DNA from 3 places in the Sporosarcina sp. Y352 genome. Region 1 is predicted to be linked to each of the others. Evidence: riboswitches for the same ligand, from Rfam matches in the RefSeq annotation. Region 1 holds a riboswitch; each other region holds the start of a gene.
What was found. Region 1 has a riboswitch for S-adenosylmethionine ahead of cysC (adenylyl-sulfate kinase). Riboswitches for the same ligand answer to the same signal wherever they lie in the genome.

Region 1 (7,329 bases):
ATAGGTGAGCTTTTTGTAGCAATGGTTTCGTCAATACAGTGATTTCGAAGTTAGAAATCAGCGCATCACGCAGCGGCCTTTGCTCACCCTGTTTATTGACCTGAACGGTTTCGCTAGCATCCCAGCTCATCTCCGCAATTAAGGCATCTACTAATTCAGTATCATTTTCCGGGTAAATGCCCAAGCTGTCTCCCGGTTCAAACTCAAGGTTCGACCCTTCAAGTGATAGCTCAAGGTGACGCGTTTCCTTGTTAGACCCACGACCGTTTAAATTCAAATTTTCTAGAATTTCAGCTTTAAACGGATTCGTTCGAGAGTACTCCTGCAGTTCTGCAACTCCCTGTTCGACAGGTTGTTGTGCAGTTATAGAGCTGGTTCCTTGTTGCTCATTTAATGTAGCTAAAACACTCGAAAACCATTCCTCAGCAGATTCATCATAATCTAAATCACAATCGACACGCGGACTAAGCTGTTTTGCGCCTAACTCTAGTAATCGTTTTTCAAACTGTTTACCTGTCTCGCAGAAAAACTCATAAGAACTGTCTCCCAAAGACAGAACCGAAAATTGTAGATTATCCAATTTCGGAGCTCTTTTACTATGAAGAAATTCATGGAACGGCAATGCATTATCTGGTGGATCACCTTCACCATGTGTACTCACAATTAGTAGTAAATTTTCGATCTTCTTGAGCGCATTTGGCTTAAATTCGTTCATAGCCGAAAGCGTTATTTGGTACTCTTGTGCTTTCAAATTCTTCGACAGTTTTTCAGCCAAAGCTTGCCCGTTGCCAGTCTGAGATCCGTAAAGAATTGTCACTTCTTTTGAAACAACATCTATTTGCGTTACAGGAGCTTCCAGAACTGCGACGCTGCCTGACGCGACTGATTGTGCAGTTAACTGATTTGCACTCAGATATCCACCCAACCAGATTTGTTGTGTATCCGTTAGTATTGGCAAAAGTTGATTAAGGAGTTCTACCTGCTCCTGATTGAAAGGACTATTTATCACTTGAAGCGCCAAAATTTTCCACCCCACAAAAATTGTATTTTATATAGTTAACAGAAGAAATGGCGATTATTTCAATCTAATCTTCTCGTTTCTCTCTATTTGAACTACAACATTGTCTTGAATAACCAATGTGATAGAGCCATAATTCATCGTGCTCAGCATCTGTTTTACGTTTTCAATGGTTAGCTCAAGGTTTTTATCCCGTTTCTCCATAGTCCCTATTCTTCCTTTCAGACAAAGATTCTTTATTAAATAGGCTGACTGATTTGTTCTTTTTGAAGTAACTCATACACCCGTTCTACAAGTACATCCTGGACATATTTGTGATAACCTAGATTTTCACATAGAATAAGCTGCTGACCAGCAATAGCCTGTTCCGAAATCTTTTTTTCAATGCCATTCATTAAAATACCTGTAAATAATAAGTAAGGAATAATGAAAACTTGCTTTTGCGCTGATTCCCGTAGCTGCAGTAATGCTTCATCGAAATGAGGTTCCGCCCCGTAAAGAAAACAGACATTTACTTTGTTAAACGAATACTTGTCGGCAAGAAGCTGTGCAATTTCATTTAAATCATGCTTAACTGCCGGATCACTGCTTCCTCTTCCTACGAGCAGCACCTGTGCATCTTCAGTAATCGCTACATTTTGTTCTTTAACTCGATCAAATAAGCTGTCAATAATTTTCGGATGAATGCCCAATGCTTTTCCGTATGTAAATTCGATATCGGGATACATGATTTTCCCCACTTCAATTTCAAAGGGAATATCTTCATTTGCATGCGCTGCGGTTAATAAAAGTATAGGAATAACAGCGATTCTAGTGGCTCCGCGTTCCACGCACTTCGTAATACCTTCATCCACGCTTGGTACCGCGAGCTCCAAAAAACAAATTTCTTGAATCGGAACATCAATCATTGCTTGACTGCTCTGAATAAACTGAATGGCTTCTTCGACACCTGCTTTAATCCGACTACCGTGGGCAACATATAAGACTGCCTGCATGCTAATCCCCCCTTATCAAATACGCCTCAGTGTATTTGCCTCCAAATTCCGACTTTAGATTGCTCAATTATTTCCCATCAAAATTTGTAACATCGCCACAGGCTTAACTTCATTTGGTAAGGGTTTCCCCACCTGCTGAATGAAGTTAAATTGTTAGTATGCAGAAACTTCTTTAATCATTTTTTGGTTCAATCCGGTTTGTTCGAACCACTGAATCTTCTCACGCAGCTTCACTACTTCGCCGACAATAATCATGCTTGGATTTTCAATTTCGGACTGCCTAGCAATCTCGACGATAGTAGAGAGTGTTCCCGTAATCGTATATTGCGCTTCCGTTGTTCCCCAATGAACAAGAGCTACAGGCGTACTTTCAGGTCGACCATACTTTGTCAGTTGCTCACAAATATAAGGCAAGTTTCCGACACCCATATAAATCGCAAGGGTATCAATTCCGACCGCAAGACTTTCCCAGTGAATCGAGTCGCTCTTTCCAGCACGCATATGACCTGTTACAATTGCAAAACTCGAACTTAACTCGCGATGTGTCACTGGGATACCCGCATAAGCAGGTGCTGCAATCCCTGCAGTAATTCCTGGAACCACCTCAAATGGGATTCCATTGTCCGCAAGAACTTCTGCTTCTTCAGCACCTCTCCCGAACACGAATGGATCTCCACCCTTTAATCGTGTGACGATTTTTCCTTGCTTCGCATATTTTACTAAAAAGTGATTAATCGTTTCCTGGATCATTGCATGGTAGTTTGGTAATTTCCCGCAATATATTAAGTCCGCTCCCGGTTTTGCATAAGTAAGAAGCTCTTTATTTATTAAGCGATCGTACAAGATAACATCAGCTTGTTGAATACATTTCAGCCCTTTAACGGTGATTAAATCAACATCTCCAGGTCCAGCTCCTACTATAAATACTTTTCCCATTCTTATCACTCCTCTCACCGCTTAGTTCTAAAGTAAAATTGACGTTATGAATGAATCTTTTCTTTTTGCATTCCTGCAATTAATACATCAATCACTTCGGGTCTACTAAATGTCGTTGGCAGCTTCTCTCCATTTCGAAGCATTTCTCTCACTTTTGTACCAGACAAGATTACATGGTGACTGGCATCATGCGGACATGTTTTAGGTGTTGCCATACTGTCGCATTTACTGCAATAAAAGCTATGTTCAAAAAATAATAACGTAATCCCGAGTTCCCCTAGCGTAAAATTACTAAAGATTTCCTGAGCATCATACGTACCGTAATAATTACCAACCCCCGCATGATCACGACCGACTATGAAGTGTGTACAACCGAAATTCTTGCGGACCATCGCATGGAAAACGGCTTCCCTTGGTCCGGCATAACGCATTGCCGCTGTAAATACACCTAAAAACACATGCTCTTTCGCATAATAGTTTTCTAGTAAAACTTCATAGCTTTCCAAGCGTACATCTGCCGGAATATCATCGGATTTCGTTTCACCAACAAGCGGGTTTAAAAATAAACCATCAACAATCTCCAAAGCTGTCTTTTGAATATATTCATGTGCTCTGTGAACCGGATTTCTTGTTTGGAAACCAACGACTGTTTTCCAGCCAAGCTCTTGGAACTTTTGTCTTGTTTCAATCGGGTCAAACAGATATTCCGAAAACTCATTCAATGGTCTCCGTTGAATCAGCGTTATCGTTCCACCAAGATAGACATTCGGACGTTCAAACAACTTCTTCACACCTGGATGCTCGCGGTCCGTCGTTTGATAGACCAATTCAGCCTCTACTTCCTTATCGGGCGTGAAAATATCAGTTACTTCGAGTACACCGTAAACGATTTCGTCTCTCACTAATTTCACAAAGTTGCCAATCGTAATTTTTTCCGCATTCTTTTCTGTTGTGGGCAATGTAATTGGAATGGTCCAAGGCTCACCCGTTGTTAACCTCATCGTATGGACGACGGAATTGTAGTCCGCTTCTGTTAGGAATCCACTTATAGGGCTATACGCCCCAGTACCAATCAAGTCTAGATCACTGCTAGCAATCTCATCTAATTCAACTGTTGCAGTTAACCCTTCCAATTGAAAATCTGGATTCCAGCGATTAATTAATGTACCACCGTGCGGTTGACTCAAGCTCATATTAATTTCCTCCATTTAAGTTGATTTTTTGGTGTAATCCACACTCTGTTTTCATTTGATTTGCCCACCGGCCAGATCTTGAGCCTGACGTTGTATCACTTGGCGACGTACAGGGTACGCAACCGATACTAGGAAATCCTTGATCATGAAGGGGATTATAGGGCAATTTATATTTATCAACATAATCCCAAATATCGGTCCACGTCCAATGAATCAATGGGCAAACTTTAACTGATTGGAACGTTTCATCCTTATTCACAAATTCGGTTAAACTTCTAGACGGTGATTGTTCTCGTCGTAGCCCAGATAACCAAGCAGTCGCATTGCTTAGTGCCTCTTGAAGTGGAACAACTTTCCTCATATGGCAACAACGGTCTGGTTGTCTTTCCCATAGTTTTTCTCCATGTGCATCAGCCTGTTCTTCAACCGTTAAGGCTGGCTTTTTCATTTCTATATCGAGCTGTGGATAACGCGTTTTGATGTCATCGATGAGGGTATACGTTTCTTGAAAATGAAGCCCTGTATCCAAAAACACCACTTTAGCAGTTGGTTTTGTTTTCGAAATCAAATCAAGCATTACAATTCCTTCTACACCAAAGCTACATGCATAGACAAGATCAGCATCATATTCGTCATAAGCCCATCTCAAAACATTTAAAGCACCCTTTGACTCGTCGTCAATGTTAAACGTTTCAGTAGGCTTAAACCATGTGTCATACGTCAGTTTCACCATAGAAACTTCTCCCCCCATAAAATTAATGATGTAACTTCTCTTTTTAAGACGAAGTTAACCATTCAATGGTTAAAGCCATCTATTGTTCATATGTTCGGAATTTTACATCCAATTAGAATTCCCGCTCTACTTATGATTGAAATTAACAATATCTTTATTAATCCTATCTGTCAAGTCGGTTTAAAGGTATTCTATTCCTACAATATCAAGAAGTTACATATCTATTGGTTTTTTCAGATATATTTATTTTCGTTTAAATAATTTACGATGACTTTAACTGATTCTTCAACGCTTAGCTTATTTGTATCAATAGTGATTTCTGGGTCAACAGGTACGTCATAAGGAGCATCGATTCCTGTGAAATTTTTCAACTCTCCCAATCTGGCTTTCTTGTAGAGTCCTTTTGTATCGCGTTCTTCACATGTTTCTAAACTAGCCTTCACGTAAACTTCGATAAATTCATTTGGTTCGACGAGGTCACGCACTGTATCCCGATCTTCCTTGTATGGAGAAATGAACGCTGTTAACGTGAACAATCCTGCATCAATCATTAGTTTTGAGACTTCACCGATTCTACGAATATTTTCCGTGCGGTCATCTGGACTAAACCCTAAATTCTTATTTAAACCATGCCGAACATTATCCCCATCCAACCGATAGGTATGAATACCTTTTTTATGTAACGCTGTTTCTAACGCTACTGAAATCGTCGACTTTCCTGACCCTGAAAGTCCTGTAAACCATAGAATTGCACTTTTATGCCCCTTAGCTTCTTGGCGATTCTCTTTTGTTACCTCTGATTCGTGCCAAACGATATTTGTAGATTCTGTCATTATTTTCTCCCCCATTTTCTCTATTTAATTTACAAAAAAAGACAACTTTTAAGCCGATACAAATAATCGATTAAAAGATGCCTTTAGTTGTCTAATTAGCATGTATTCTATTGTGTGGAAAATAAAAAACCACTTCTTAATAGTGCAAGAAGAGGTTAATTAATCGAACAAAAAATTCTCTTCTTATCTTCTAAACTTTCGTTTAATGGAATTGGCACAGTACTAAACAGTCTGTTGCCGAGGTTTCATTGGGCCAGTCCCTCAACCTCTCTGGATAAGATATGAACTATTAAGTTGAGACCAATATTACATTATGAAAAAGACATTGTCAATGACTTATCAGATAATAAATTAAAGTCTATTGGTTTAATTGGTTTTAAATATCCTTCTTGTGTAGATAACAAAAAAACTATCTATTTTTCATTTAAAGTTCTCAAAGAATACACGTATGACATCAGCTCCACCTATAAAGGTACCTAATGTACCTCCTAGGTTTGTGAGGACGACAACCAATAAGACTCGTGTTACCCTATTTGCCCAAAAACCTTTAATCGAAAATACATCTTCAGATAATCTTTCGAAATCGCCAACGCTTGGTCTACGGAAAAATGCCTGAACAATTCCGGATACCCACCCCGCTGCAATCAATGGATGTAGGGTTGTTATAGGAGCCGAAACAAAGGCAGCCAAAATGGCTAGTGGATGTCCCAGTGCCGCAGCCGCACCAATTGCCGAAAGACTACCCGTCCACAATATCCAACTTAGCGCTTGGTCAAAACCCGCTGAAGGATTTGAAATAAAAGTATATGCAATTATAGAAAGAAGGAGCACTGGAATTGCCCACCCAATAATTTTAGGTAGTTTTGATTTGACGGGCGTTTGCGATAATGCTTGTAAATCATGCTCATTATGAATTTCCTTGGTAATCCCTGGAATATGTGCTGCTCCTAAAACAGCCACTACTTTTTTCCCCGGTGCATCTTTAATTTTCTGTGCTAAATACTGATCACGTTCATCAATTAAAGGCTCCTTTAGTTTCGGAAAAGTTTCTGTGAAATCGTTTAATACAGCATTTAAAGTGTCTTTTGATTTCATTTTTTCTAGGTCTTCTTCAGAAATGCTTTCTTTGCTGAATATACTATAGACGACCGACGTGAGAAGTTGGCTTTTCCCCATGAAACCGATGTTGCCCCAAATTCTGGAGAACGTTATTTGAATATTACGATCGGCGAGCACAAGTTCTGCACCAACTTCTTTTGCCGATTCAATCCCCTGAATCATTTCCTGCCCAGGCTTTATATTAAATTGTTTTGCTAAACGGTTTTGAAAGGAGGAAATTGCCAGATTCATTAAAAGTAAAGATGCTTTCTTTTCTTTTATTACCTTAAAAATATCTGTCTCCTTCCACTTGCTTCCTTCCATGATAGATTGATAACGTTGTTCATCCAATTCAATACAAACCGAATCAGGTCTCTCTCTGTCGATTACTTCTTTTACCTGATCTGCACTTTGCTTTGAAACGTGGGCTGTTCCAATAAGAATTAATTCTTTTCCATCTAAATTTATTCTCGTAATATTTTCTTCTTGCATGAACAAACATCCTTTGTAGAACTAATTTCTT
Region 2 (7,329 bases), on a different contig from region 1:
GAGTAGGTGTTGTAAGGGAACTACATTCAATTTTGGACAAAATGTATAGTCAATGTGGCTTTGATTTTACAAAACGTAAAGCAGAAGTCGAAATTTCTATTAATATACTGATAAGGAAAAGCGGAATTCAGTTTAGCAATTTTAAATGCTCGAAAGGAATCGTGTTATCAATTTTTAAAAACGAAAACAGGGGGTTAATTAAATTATGAACAAGCTAGATCGTGTTGTAGGCGAAAATAAATCGGTGGACAAGCTATATCATTTTATTGGCGGGGTGAAATCGGAAGGGGCATCTGAACGTTATGGACCTATTTATAACCCGTCCACAGGAGAAAAAACTGCTGACTGCCCTTACGCAACAGCTAAAGATGTGAACCAAGCCGTAGAGGCCGCAGATAATGCTTTTAACACATGGAGGAAAACCCCCGTTGCAAAAAGGGTAGAAGTACTGTTCAACTTCCGGACGTTACTAATAGATGCAACTGATGAACTTGCTAGAACGATTGGGCGGGAAAACGGTAAAACAATTTCGGATGCAAAAGGAGAAATTAGCCGTGCAATTGAAGCGGTCGATTTTGCAATTAATGCACCGCATCTATTAAAAGGCGAGCATTCAACTGATGTAGGCGGAAACATTAACTCCTTCTCCATTAAACAGCCGCTTGGCGTTGTCACATGTATTTCACCCTTCAATTTCCCGGTAATGGTACCGGTTGCGATGACAACAATGGCACTTGTATGCGGAAACTCTGTTGTATTAAAACCATCTGAGCGCGTACCAAATTCTGCACTGTTCATATCGGAGCTTTGGGAAAAGGCTGGGCTTCCTGCTGGGGTATGGAGTGTGGTGAATGGTGATAAGGAAGCGGTGGATGCGTTAATCACACATCCAAAAGTGATGGCAGTCAGTTTCGTCGGTTCCACAAAAGTGGCGGAATATATTTATGAGGAAGCCAGTCGACATCATAAACGGGTAGCCGCATTCGGTGGTGGGAAAAACCATATGATCATCATGCCTGATGCTGATATCGATTTTGCAGTTGACTCATTCCTTGGGGCTGCGTATGGAGCGGCTTCTCAGCGTTGTATGGCCCTGTCTGTCGCGATGCCTGTTGGTAAAAAGACGGCCGACATATTTGTTGAGAAGTTAATAAAGAAAGTAGAAGAGTTGAGAGTGGGTTCGTATGACGATGAACAAGCCGACTTTGGGCCGGTCATCACACAACAATCCAAAGAAGCAGTACTCAAATCGATTGAAGACAGCTTACTAGAAGGAGCAAAACTCTGTGTAGATGGCCGTAATCCCGACACAGGCAAAAATAGCAATGGGTACTATTTAGGAGCAACTTTACTGGACAACGTTACACCGGATATGGAGGTTTATCGGCAAGAAGTGTTTGGACCGGCAAGGATAGTAGTTCGTGTAAACAATCTGGGTGAAGCGATTGATTTGGTAAATGGCCATGAATTTGGAAATGGGGTCACGATCTTTACGCAGAATGGTCCTGCAGCCCGCGAATTCACGGAGAAGGTTGAAGTCGGTATGGTAGGTGTCAATGTACCCATTCCGATACCGGTAGGCTATCACAACTTTGGAGGCTGGAAGCGTTCAAAATTTGGTGAAAGTCATATGTTCGGACCGGATACTGTTCGATTCTTCACGAAAATTAAAACGGTGTCAGAAAGATGGCCAGAAACTACAGATATCAAAAAAGGTGTTGCATTCGACTTTCCAAGTAATCGGAATTGATTTGTTACTACTATTGATGGAGAAAGAGGGATAAGAAAATGACAAAAGTGATAAAGGATACATCGTCATTAGTTGAAAAGGATCGTCAAAATATATGGCATCACATATCCGCCAACAATGAAAAGAATCCCCCGATGATCGTCGAAAGCGGAAAAGGGGCTTGGATCACCGATCATAAAGGTAATCGTTACTTGGATGGAATGTCTGGACTCTGGTGTGTGAACGTCGGATACGGGCGTGAGGAACTCGCGAAAGCTGCGTATGAACAGATGAAAAAACTGGCCTATGCACCTATGACCCAAAGCCATGAACCTGCCATTGAGCTTGCTGAAAAGTTGAATGAAATGCTAGGCGGAGATTATGTATTTTTTTATTCGAATAGCGGATCTGATGCCAACGAAGTGGCATTCAAGCTTGCACGCCAATACCATCAACAAAATGGGGAACCGTCACGCTACAAATTCATCTCACGTTACCGGGCTTACCATGGTAGTTCTATGGGTGCGCTCTCAGCCACTGGTCAAGCTCTACGGAAATATAAATATGAACAGCTCGTTCCAGGGTTTCTGCATATTGCACCACCTGATAATTACCGCAGGCCGGCAAATCAATCAGTTGAAGAATATAACATACAACGTGCGCTAGAGTTTGAAGAAAAAGTTATTTGGGAGCAGAAAGAAACAATTGCCGGGATTATTATGGAGCCTCTTATTACTGGTGGCGGAGTCTTGATCCCACATCCGATTTACTTGGAAAAAGTTCAAGAAATCTGTAATCGCCACGGCGTCCTTCTAATCATTGATGAGGTTATCTGTGGATTCGGACGAACTGGAAAAGCATTTGGCCATCAGCACTTTAACGTAAAGCCGGACATCATTACGATGGCGAAAGGGCTGACAAGCGCCTACTTACCGTTATCAGTTACAGCTGTGCGAAAAGATATTTACGAAAAGTTTGACACAGGTGAAGAAAATAGCCACTTCCGTCATATCAATACTTTTGGCGGGAATCCTGCAGCTTGTGCCGTGGCATTGAAGAACCTCGAAATTATTGAGAACGAAAGCCTTATTGAACGGTCTGCCGAGCTTGGTGAGCGTCTTCAAAAAGAGTTGGCAAGCCTAAAGCAGCACCCGTTTGTTGGTGATATCCGCGGTCTCGGTTTCCTCTTAGGAATTGAACTAGTTGAAGACAAGAAAACGAAAGAACCTGCTTCCAATGCGCGTGTCGCCAAAATTATCGGGGAATGCAAGGCAAATGGACTTATTATCGGAAGAAATGGCGATACGGTAGCTGGTTATAATAATATTTTAGCACTCAGTCCGCCATTGTCCTGTACTGACGAAGATGTAGATTTCATTATTGCTGTTGTAAAGAAAGTGTTTAAAGAAAACGAATGATACAAATGGGTAGAGGTGTGTATTCACCTCTGTTTCCTAATTGTTGGAAAACCCTTAGTTTTTAGATGTTTTCTTTTTAAAAACTGTAGAAACCTGTTTCTCGCTACGGTTTTTCATCCGACGGAAGTTCTCGATATGTTTCCAAATTGCGATGCCGAATAATAATACTGCCGCTATAATGGGCCCGTATCCTTCTGCCCAAACTGCCATCGCGATGAGCGTCACGTACAGCATCAGCACGCCAAACACGAGAAAGTCTGTTACTAGCGCCACGATGACAAATAATGCAAAACCAACGAGTCCAACCTTCCAGTCGATGGCGAGCAGCACGCCAATAATCGTGGCGGTTCCTTTGCCGCCGTTGAACTTCATATAAAACGGGAAGTTGTGCCCAATCACGGTTGCAGTACCCGCGAGGAATAATAGTAAAGCTACAATTTCTCCTGGAAGTCCTGCATTCTCTGCAAAATATCTCACAAATAGGACAGCTACTGCACCTTTACCGATATCGATTGCAGCAACCAGTGCGCCGAATTTTTTCCCGAGAACGATTGTGGCATTCGAAGCACCGGCATTTTTCACCCCGGTTTCTTTTAGGTTAACGCCCGAAATTATCTGTGCGACAACCGATCCATGTAAGCAACCGATGGCATATCCCGAAACTAGTACACTTGTAATCCATAACCACATAACCATTCCTCCAAAACATTGGTAAATTAATTGTAACATTAGAGGTAAACGCAAGGTTCAGAAAAATTATTTAATAATCTCTTGACTTTGTCTCGCGCTATCTACTATACTATGTCACAAGATGGAAAACTGAATGATACAAACTCTTATCAAGAGCGGCGGAGGGAATAGGCCCTGCGATGCCCGGCAACCGACAAGCGACCAGCTTGTAAAGGTGCTACTTCCTACAGATCGGTTCGATGGATCTGAAAGATAAGGGGAGGAAAAAGCGAAAGCGTAACCCTCTTCTTAAGCGAAGGGGGTTATTTTTTATTTCCAAAATACCCCCAGCGCCTCCGCGGATCACAATCAATTCCATCTAAAAAACTTTGGAGGTAATGACTTTGACAAAACTTAAACCCGAAACACTTCTTCTACATGGTGGACAAAAACCCGATCCTGTAACAGGTTCTCGTGCAGTTCCAATTCATAGAACTTCATCATTCGTATTTCGTGATACAGAACATGCTCAAAAATTGTTTGGACTGCAAGAAGCAGGCAACATCTATACGCGTATTACAAATCCAACCGTTGCTGTTTTTGAAGAACGTATTGCACTTCTTGAAGGAGGAACGGCGGCAGTTGCGTTATCTTCAGGAATGGCGGCTATTGCATTTTCAATCTTAAATGTCGCAGGCGCAGGTGATGAAATTGTCGCGGCAAGCAATTTATATGGTGGTACGTATAATCTATTTGCTAATACGCTTCCGCGTTACGGCATCAATGTAAAATTTGTCGATGTAACGGATCCTGAAAACTTCCGCGCAGCGATTACAGATAAAACAAAAGCTTTATTTGCAGAAACAATTGGTAATCCAAGTTTACATGTGCTTGATATTGAAGCGGTTGCGGACATTGCACATGAAAACGGTCTACCACTTCTTATAGACAGTACGTTTGCATCTCCATACGGTTCAAATCCAATCGAATTTGGTGCAGATGTCGTGATCCACTCTGCAACGAAATGGATTGGCGGACATGGTACAACAATCGGTGGAGTTGCTGTTGATGCGGGTACGTTTGATTGGACACAAGGACGGTTCCCAGGCTTTACTGAGCCGGATGAATCTTACCATGGCCTTCGTTATGGAATTGACACTGCAGGCGCGGCGTTTGCCACTAAGCTACGTGTTCAATTGTTGCGAGACTTTGGGCCTTGCTTGGATCCGGATAGTGCCTTTAACTTCTTACAAGGACTTGAAACACTGCATCTGCGTGTGACAAGACATAATGAGAATGCTATCAAAGTGGCAGAATTCTTGAAACAGCATCCATCTGTTGAATGGGTAACGTATACTGGGAACGAAGATCACCCATCATATGACCTTGCGAAAAAGTATTTGAAAAACGGCTTCGGCTCCATTATCGTTTTCGGCATCAAAGGCGGGCGTGAGGCTGGTCGAAACGTAATTGACAACGTTAAAATCTGGTCGCACGTAGCTAACGTTGGCGATGCAAAATCCTTGATCATCCATCCTGCATCAACGACGCACCAGCAGCTTGGCCCTGAAGATTTGAAAAAATCAGGCGTTACCGAGGAACTAATTAGACTATCGGTCGGTCTTGAATCAGCAGAAGACATTATTGCAGATTTAGCGCAGGCTATTGAAGCAGCAGTAGCTGTAACAGTATAATTTTTGGAAGAAAGATGGCTATGACAATCCTCTTAGTTTGTTACGCCCTATAGCCATTTAAGAGAATCTGAAAAATGGGGACTTGTTATTAAGCAGTCCATGGAGGTGGCGAAATGCCGTCAATCAAGGTTGCTCTACTCGGCTTCGGCACTGTAGGTGAAGGGATTTACAGAATTTTGAATGAAAGAAAGAATGAGATTAAGCAACAAACAGGCTGTGAAATCGATATAGTTGCCATCCTTGTTCGCGATATAGCGAAAGTACGTCTAGCAACACCAGGGGTAAAAGTGACGGGAGACATCCAGGACATACTGATGAACCCGGACATTGATTTCATCTTTGAGGCAATTGTTGGTGAGGAACCTGCTTATACGTATCTTTCAGATGCAATCGAAAAGGGCAAAAACATTATAACGGCAAATAAGAAAATGTTCGCGACACATGGCCCGGCATTATTGAAACACGCGGAATTCCGAGGCGTTCAGGTCGGTTATGAAGCAACTACAGCGGGTGGAGTACCAATTATCCGTACAGTAAAAAACTTGTTACCTGCAGATCGAGTACGACGAGTCAGAGGGATTTTAAATGGAACCTCAAATTTCATCCTGACAAAGATGCGGGAAGAGAAAGTTTCTTTTAAGGCTGCACTTATTGAAGCACAAGAGCTTGGTTATGCGGAAGCAGATCCGACTGACGATGTTAGTGGTAAAGATGCTTTTCGAAAACTGATGATTTTAAGTGCACTATCATTTGGTGCCCAGCCTGATTGGAGAGACATCCCGACTGTGGGAATCGATGGAGTTAAAGCTGAAGATGTTGCAGAAGCATTAAAGGGGAAACTTCGTTATCGGCATATCGCGGAGATTTCAATCGATGAAAAGGGTGTCTTGCGAGGAAGTGTGGGTCCGGTACTAATTGGTCCTGACAATCCGTTATATGGAGTCGACGGTGTTGATAATGCAATTATTGTTGAAACTGATTATCTAGGGTCCCTTACTCTTGTAGGCCCGGGAGCAGGCATGTATCCGACAGCGAGCGCATTGATCGGAGACTTCTTATATATGGTTGGACAACGTGAAAAGGTTCTTATCAAAAGTTAAGAAAAAGGCGATTCCATCTCAGGAATCGCCTTTCTTAACATTATTTCAAATTCATCAACTTTAATTCAGCTTTTAACGCTTTGAGCAACGCGACAACCATTAGCAGCATGACGAAAGAAAATGGCAGCGCAGCAATGATAATCGTATTTTGCAGTGCGGTGAGGCCGTTGACAGAAAGCAAAATCAGCGCAATTGTCGACTGGATAACACCCCAAATGAGCTTCACATTATTCGGCGGAGTCAACGAACCATTCGTTGATTGCATGCCAAGGACAAATGTCGCTGAATCCGCTGAGGTAACGAAGAAAGATACAATCAACAAAATTGCGAAGACTGATATGATGAACGACATAGGCATAACATTGAACATTTCAAAGATAGTTAGTTCTGTACTAGAAGCCGTCAAGTCGACAAGTCCTTTTTTCTGGATATCAATCGCTGTCGTACCAAATGCTGAGAACCAGAATGTAACCAGTAATGTAGGTGCAGCAAGCACGCCAATCATGAACTCCCTAATTGTTCGGCCTTTTGAAACGCGGGCGATGAACATACTGACAAACGGTGCCCAAGAAATCCACCATGCCCAGTAGAATATTGTCCAATCATCAAGCCATTTCCGGTCGGTAGAGTCCAATGGAGCTGTACCGAAACTCATTTGGATAAGGTTTGCAAAGTAACCGCCAAACGAATCAGTGAACATATTAAAAATGAGTAATGTT
Region 3 (7,329 bases), on a different contig from region 1:
CGGGTTGCGAGATGAAATAATCTGCACCCGCTTCAATCTTCTTCTCTAAGCGTTTTACTGCACGATCCAGTACACGTACATTCGGATTAAATGCTGCAGCTACAGAGAAATTCGCTTTCTTGCGGAGAGGTTTACCAGAGAATGAAATGCCCTCATTCAACTGTTTAATCAGTTGAATGAATTCCATACTAGACACATCGTATACACTTGAAGCCCCTGGGAAATCGCCCACTTTCGTAGGATCACCGGTTATTGCTAGGACTTCATGCAACCCAAGTGCATCTAACCCCATTAAGTGTGATTGGAGACCGATTAGATTGCGGTCCCGACATGTGATATGTACAAGAGGATTAATCTTATGCTCAAGTTTTAACATCGAACCCATCGCCAAATTGCTAATGCGCGGAGAGGCTAATGAATTATCAGCCATAGTGAGAGAGTCTATGCCTGCTTCGTTTAACGCCTTAGCACCTTCAATGAATCCAGTTATATCTAAATGACGTGGCGTATCCAACTCCACAATAATTGTTCGTTCTGTCATTACCTTGACATGAAGTGGCTTTGTTTTTTGCGGTTCTGCCTCTCGAATTACAATCGGCTTTCTTGGAGTCACTATTTTTTCCGAGATGGGCGCTAGATTTCCAATGTATTTTTTCGCAGCCTCAATGTGCTTTGTCGTCGTTCCACAGCATCCACCAATTAAGCGCACGCCCTCTTCCCGGAGTCGCAATGCAGCTCTCCCGAAATAATCAGCTTCTGATTCGTAGACAATCCGTCCATCCTCAACATCCATTAAACTTGCGTTTGGAGAAGCGGAAAGAAATGCTTTTTCAGGAAGTGTTACTTGTTCGAAAGCTTGAATCGTATGATGTGGCCCCAATCGGCAATTGACTCCTACTATGTCCGCACCCAGTGCTTCAAGCTGATGAAACGCTTCGTTAAGTTGCATTCCATTTTGCAAAATGCCTGGATCATGCATTGATACTTGGGCAATAATTGGCGTATTTGTTAGTTTGCGTAAATGCTTTACAGTAGCAACAAGTTCTTCAAAATCATAATAGGTTTCTAGGAGTAAACCGTCCGGATCCCCTGCCAATAAGTGATTGGCTTGCTGATCAATCATTTTTATTATTTCTTCAACCGTCGCATCACTTTTACGAATCCCACGGATACCGCCTATCGTACCAAGTACAAACTGTCCGCCTGGTGCAGCAGCTCTTTTTGCAATTTGAATTGCTGCTTCATTAATTTCTTTTACTTGATTTTCTAAACCATAACGCTCCAGCTTAAGAAGATTGGCTCCATATGTGTTGGTCTGAATAATATCTGACCCAGCCGTAATATAATCTAAGTGAATTTTCTCCACAATCTCCGGTTTCTGTAGATTCAGTTCTTCGTTACAGTACTCAATCCCATATGAATAGAGCAGCGTCCCCATAGCCCCATCCGCAATTAATATCTTTGTCTGCAGTTCTTCCAGTAAGCCCATTCCACCCAATCCCCCTTTAATACAAAAAAAGCCTTCCATGAAAAGAAGACTTAACGATTTAAAATTCGTTCTTCTTCATCTCTCAGGACATTTCTCTCCTGCTGGAATTAGCACCTGACCATATTATGGCTGGTTGCTGAAGCGTCATTGGGCCAGTCCCTCGACTTCTCTCGATAAGAATTTAATATTCAGTTTTACTAACTATGATTATCCTATCGTTATAACTCGTATCAGTCAAGGACTTTTTCGTAAAATGCGAATATTCTTTTCCTTATTATTTTTATTTTTCAGATTTCGAAAAAATAAAAGCTGCTAACACAATAATATAATCATGTTAGCAGCTTTTACTCGTATTATATTATTGTATAGAGTGTTTTGTTAACCATTCTTCAATCAACGGAAACGTATTGTTAATGGCTCTTCTACCAGCAACCACTGAGACATGACCAGTATCCGTCAGATGGAAAGTCTTATCTCTACTTGAGATTTTAGCGTTTAGTGGTTCTACTTGGTTAGGAGAAGCGATGACATCATGCTTTCCGGCAATATTTAATACATTTGCCGTAATCTTGCTTAACTCCACTTTCTGTCCTCTAATATAGAGTTCATCATTAATTAATTTATTCTCTTGATAAAACTCACCAATCCATTGCCTATAGGCTTCACCTGGAAACGGAATTCCGTCATTCAGCCATTTCTGCATCAACTTCCAATTGTTAACGAATTCCTCATTATCCGCGCGATCCGCCAGACTGATATAAGGACCATAAAAATTGGCTATCGGATTTAACAGCTTGTTGCCAAAATCAATCATATCATGAGGAATCAAACCAAGTGTGTCAACTAGTTTATTCAAGTTAAAATGACGTTTGTCTAACCAGCTCGTATATAAACCTGCATCCGAAAAATCAAATGGGCTCGTCATGAAGATTAAATTACGAATTGGCAGTGTAGGATGTAGTGCCGTAAAAATAGAAGTCATCGTCCCACCCATACAATAACCAAGCAAACTGATTTCCTTGGCATCCGACGTTTTCAATACTTTCTTAACAGCGCGCGGAATATAATCTAAGATATAATCATCTAATTTCATATATCGATCTTCATAACCCGCAGTACCCCAATCCAGTAAATAAACGTCGTGGCCTTTGTTTGTAAGATGTTCGATTAGACTATTGCCAGGTGTTAAATCCAATATATAAGGTTTATTGATCAATGCATAAACCATTAATATAGGGACGCTATTCGTTTTCTTGACTGTTGATTGATAGCGATATAGTTTCGCTTTATTCTTTGTCCAGATAACTTCTTTAGGTGTTTGACCGACTTTTGGTTCAGGCTCATTTGTCAGTACCGACGTCATCCGTTGAATTCGTTCAAAACCTACCTTCAAATCATCAGGCATTGTATCCATCCATTTGTCAGCATCTTTTATACTAGAATAACCCATTTTTTTCCTCCTATCAAAATTCAATCATTTATAAGGGCTTCCTTGCAGAAGACCCTTTCCACAAGTAAAAAATGGTAGGTTATTACATGTATAATCCGCCATTCACATTGATTGTTTGCCCCGTAATATACTTAGCCTGTGTAAGGAACAATACAGCTTCTGCAATTTCTTCCGTTTGGCCCAAACGTTGCATTGGAATTTTTGCAATAATACCCTCTTTTACATTTTCAGGCATTTCTCCAACCATTTCCGTTTCGATAAATCCAGGACAAACAGCATTGACAGTAATTCCACTTCTAGCTGTTTCTAATGCCAGTGATTTCGTTAAACCAATCAATCCCGCTTTTGATGCCGCATAGTTTGATTGACCGAATCCGCCAGCCTGTCCGATGATTGAGCTTATGTTAATGATTCGTCCAGACTTTTGCTCCAGCATATGATTAATTACTTCCGATGTTGTATAGAAAACACTGTTTAGATTGACATTGATTACCTCATTCCATTCCTCATTAGAAAGTTTACGGAATGTACGGTCTCTTGTAATACCTGCATTATTCACGAGAATGTCAATCTTCCCAAAACGATTGATAACTTCAGCCATGAAATTCTTTACATCGTCCGCTTTAGATACGTCAGACTGAATTGCACAAGAAATTCCACCTTGTTCTTCAATTTCCTTTACAACTGCTTCTGCACTATCAATTCTAGATTGGTAATTAATCGCAACAGATGCACCATTTTCAGCTAATACTTTAGCGATTGTAGCACCAATTCCGCGTGAACCCCCAGTTACTACTACCACTTTCCCCGCAAGTGGTTTGCCAATCGTACTTTTTTCAGTTACTTCGTTTATTTGTATAGTCATATTCCCACACACTTCCCATCACTCTATTTTTTACCCCTTAAATTGAACAAATCTACTATTACTTTTTCAACTCTTTCGGTGCGACCACCGTTTTTTCTTTCTCTATACCTTCAAGCACCTCAAGAACTTTATCCAGTTTTCTCTCCAAGTTTAGGACAGACCTTCTTAACTGACTAATTTCTTTTGTCGCATCTAATTTACCTAATTCTTCTTCGAATTTATCTTCAAGATTGTCAACTTTGCCTTCTAAATTAATGACGAGAGATGCAACATCCGCAAGTTCTGCTCGCGTAGGCATATTCATTTGTTTCAAATAAGACTCAGTCGCCTCATTTGAATACTCCTGAAATTGCAGGTAGTAGTTTAGGGTCTCTCCCATTCCTTCAGAGAAAGATTCCTTCTTCAACGATTCTTGGATTGCTTCGTTCCAGTTCGCCTCTGTTTGTTCGTAAATGTTTTTCCACATTTTAAACGGATCTAGTGGCAATGTTTGTGACAATAAACTTCATCTCCTTTTAAGTAATAAGCTCAGCAAGTACCAACTGACCCCCTGTACATAATTATACTGATTGACGATTTTTAAATGAATAATCAGAAAGGGCTATCTATTCTCACTTCTACTCGGTTATTCAACACAATTCGACATATAACGCGATAAGATAGGGTTTTATCACGTTCTTACAAAATGAAAGTTAAGCTCCGTTTCACTTCTTGACGACTTTACCAATGTATGAGTGTTGGCTCATACATATGCGTAAGACAATAATTTAGTTGAGATTTTTTTACTTCTATACAATAAACCAGAAATAACCAGTGAATATCTTAATCATACACTGGGCACTACGTGTATAAGCTTTTTTGGATCACTTTGGACTTAACGACTTCTAAATTATTTTCGAGCACTTCCGCTCTATATAGAAGCTAATCTACTTGTTTCTTTCAGAGCAACTGTATTTTCACTAGAATATTGGAGGAATGCGACAGACGATTAATTACAACAGACTTATCCCTCCGTTAAAGTGTCGTGATTAATTCGCCGAAAGCGGGCCGGAAATAGTACAGTGGAAATTGCATTCTTCAATCCCTACTCACCAACGTTTTATATTAGTAAACGTTTAATTCAACAGATGTAACATTCTTTACGTACTCGATTTTATATTTTTCCAATATTCATGTTTGACAAAATAAACATATAGGTGTAAATTACATCTATAGACATTTACTGTGATTGGAGGTGATAAACGGTGGATTCAAATCAGGGGACATCCAAGAATGACAAAACTACCAATTTAGGAACTCCAAAAAACTTCCTAATTCCAATCATGCTATTACATCTACGCGATTGGAATTCACATGGCTATGAATTGATGCAAAAGATTACGCAATTCGGGTTCGATTCAGTCGATCAAGGGAACCTTTATCGGATTCTACGACAACTTGAAAAAGATGAGATGGTCACATCAGTTTGGGATACGACATCCGGTGGACCAGCAAAACGTATTTATTCGATTACAGCAGCCGGTGAGCAATATTTAGAGGTTTGGGCAGGTTCGCTTGGGCATTACCAAAAAATGCTAGATCAGTTTTTCACTTTATACAATCCATTTTTCACTCCTTTCATGTCGCCTTCGAAAGACACAGATAAGGAGAATTAAAAGAGGGTCCAATGCACATTCGTTGCATGCAACCATATAGGGTTCTATGTTTCACGTTTATACTAAAAAGGGGGAATTATTTATGACGAAGAAATTAACAGAAGCTCAAAATTCACTTGTTGCGGTAGATTCACTTAACGAGGTACAATCACCTAATGCTATCGATTCTATCTGGAATGGCTGGTTGAATAGTTTTAAAACACTTCAAGGATTCCAAACTGAAATTGATGAAAAGTCATTACAGGCAATCGATAGTCAAAAAGAAGTGTTAAATTCTACACGCGGAACACTGAGCAAGCTAGAAGAAGAGGCTAATAAGATAACTGCAGAAGTAAAAGAAAGTTTGCAAAATACTTTAAAAACGATTGAGATAAATCAAGTCGGGTCACCTGTTTCCACTTGGATAAACCAAATTGAGGAGATTAACAATTCGGTTCAAGCTCTTTCTTGGAACCCTAGCAAGATCATGTTGGACTTTGTTTCGAAATCTCAAGACCAGTTGGAATCTAATGTGAAAGAAGCATTGAAGCAACAACAACAAGTGCGTTCTGAAGCATTGAAAACAGTTGAGAAATTAACTGAGCAAATAAAAGAATCGCAAAAAGGACTTCTACCATCTATTTAATCATCCAAACAAGTGAACTACTTGTAACTGAAATTCAGGTTTACTAGGAGGAGTTAGGTAATGCCAACATATGATGAATTAAAAATCGGTGATAAGGCAAACTTCTCCAAAACCATTTCTGAATCTGATATTTACCAATTTGCCGGAATTACAGGAGACTTCAATCCTTTGCATATTGACGATGAATATGCGAAAAAGACAGTCTTCAAAGAACGCATCGCACACGGCATTTTAACGGCTGGATTTATTTCATCTGTGCTAGCGATGAAATTACCGGGTCCAGACACCATTTACTTATCACAAAATCTTCAATTCAAAGCTCCCGTTAAAATTGGTGATACTGTCAATGCGGAAGTTGAAGTGTTAGAGAAGAGAGATTCAAAAAATATTATCAGACTTCGTACAATTGTAAAAAACCAACATGATGAAATTGTCATTGATGGTGAAGCCATCGTTATGAAGTGATATGCTATTTTGTCGAACAAAAGGACGCCATTCAAGGAACATGGCGTCCTGGCAGTTCAATCTCCCTCACTTTTTCGACTTGAAGCTATTGGTTCGAAGCAATACTAAGAGATAGTAGAACGTAAAACATACTGCCTAAGTATGTTTTACGTTCTATTTTTATTAGGTAAGCGCGTTTTGCTGCATGTATTTGGAAGATTGTTTAGTGTCCACTAGTTAACTACATTTTGATTAGCCCTATAATTTCCATACTTTTCCCCATGACCTTCAAGTATTATTCGCCTTACTCACTTTAAGCTTCTTCCCTTTGATAGTTAACTCTTCCATTGCCAACAAGACAATTGAGCCTTTTCCATTATGAATATCGACATACGTCAAACTATCCTGAATGCTGATAATACCAATATCATCCGCTGTTACTCCAGGTATTTTCGCGATCGTTCCTACGAAATCCACAGCTCGAAGTTTCTTCTTTTTTCCACCGCTAAAATGAAGTTTCGTGATGCTTTTGTTTTTTGGTACCGTTTTTTGATTTGCGTGATTCGACGATAAAGCATTTTTTCTTGGTGCTACTTCACGTTGTTTCGGAACTAACATTCGTGGTATCTCAAAGCCAATATATTGTTCAATTACTGTTAGGAGTTTACCTTCATTAGGAGTTGCAAAGGTAATCGCTTTACCTTTCTTACCCGCACGACCGGTTCTGCCTGTTCGGTGAACATAGCTCTCTTTTTCCAAAGGGACATCGTAGTTGATCACAAGTGTTATATTATCTACATC

Region 2: another riboswitch for S-adenosylmethionine. It lies ahead of AC1TO6_RS09150 (O-acetylhomoserine aminocarboxypropyltransferase/cysteine synthase family protein); the one in region 1 lies ahead of cysC (adenylyl-sulfate kinase).
Region 3: another riboswitch for S-adenosylmethionine. It lies ahead of AC1TO6_RS12695 (bifunctional homocysteine S-methyltransferase/methylenetetrahydrofolate reductase); the one in region 1 lies ahead of cysC (adenylyl-sulfate kinase).

What each region holds. Positions count from the first base shown of each region.
Region 1 is NZ_JBXCJE010000003.1:48,414-55,742, forward strand. Features, by position in the region: gene AC1TO6_RS05750 (assimilatory sulfite reductase (NADPH) flavoprotein subunit) at 1-1,021, opposite strand, end outside; gene AC1TO6_RS05755 (YezD family protein) at 1,076-1,222, opposite strand; gene AC1TO6_RS05760 (sirohydrochlorin chelatase) at 1,258-2,013, opposite strand; gene cobA (uroporphyrinogen-III C-methyltransferase) at 2,167-2,949, opposite strand; gene sat (sulfate adenylyltransferase) at 2,994-4,142, opposite strand; gene AC1TO6_RS05775 (phosphoadenylyl-sulfate reductase) at 4,144-4,875, opposite strand; gene cysC (adenylyl-sulfate kinase) at 5,109-5,708, opposite strand; SAM riboswitch class I at 5,889-5,989, opposite strand; gene AC1TO6_RS05785 (TraB/GumN family protein) at 6,129-7,298, opposite strand.
Region 2 is NZ_JBXCJE010000004.1:320,443-327,771, reverse strand. Features, by position in the region: gene AC1TO6_RS09165 (CoA-acylating methylmalonate-semialdehyde dehydrogenase) at 206-1,750, shown strand; gene AC1TO6_RS09160 (aminotransferase) at 1,789-3,147, shown strand; gene AC1TO6_RS09155 (glycerol-3-phosphate acyltransferase) at 3,202-3,837, opposite strand; SAM riboswitch class I at 3,981-4,096, shown strand; gene AC1TO6_RS09150 (O-acetylhomoserine aminocarboxypropyltransferase/cysteine synthase family protein) at 4,221-5,510, shown strand; gene AC1TO6_RS09145 (homoserine dehydrogenase) at 5,624-6,610, shown strand; gene AC1TO6_RS09140 (BCCT family transporter) at 6,651-7,329, opposite strand, start outside.
Region 3 is NZ_JBXCJE010000006.1:198,151-205,479, forward strand. Features, by position in the region: gene AC1TO6_RS12695 (bifunctional homocysteine S-methyltransferase/methylenetetrahydrofolate reductase) at 1-1,489, opposite strand, end outside; SAM riboswitch class I at 1,562-1,669, opposite strand; gene phaC (class III poly(R)-hydroxyalkanoic acid synthase subunit PhaC) at 1,848-2,939, opposite strand; gene fabG (3-oxoacyl-[acyl-carrier-protein] reductase) at 3,022-3,804, opposite strand; gene AC1TO6_RS12710 (polyhydroxyalkanoate biosynthesis repressor PhaR) at 3,863-4,303, opposite strand; gene phaQ (poly-beta-hydroxybutyrate-responsive repressor) at 5,049-5,459, shown strand; gene AC1TO6_RS12720 (hypothetical protein) at 5,542-6,084, shown strand; gene AC1TO6_RS12725 (MaoC family dehydratase) at 6,145-6,549, shown strand; gene AC1TO6_RS12730 (DEAD/DEAH box helicase) at 6,817-7,329, opposite strand, start outside.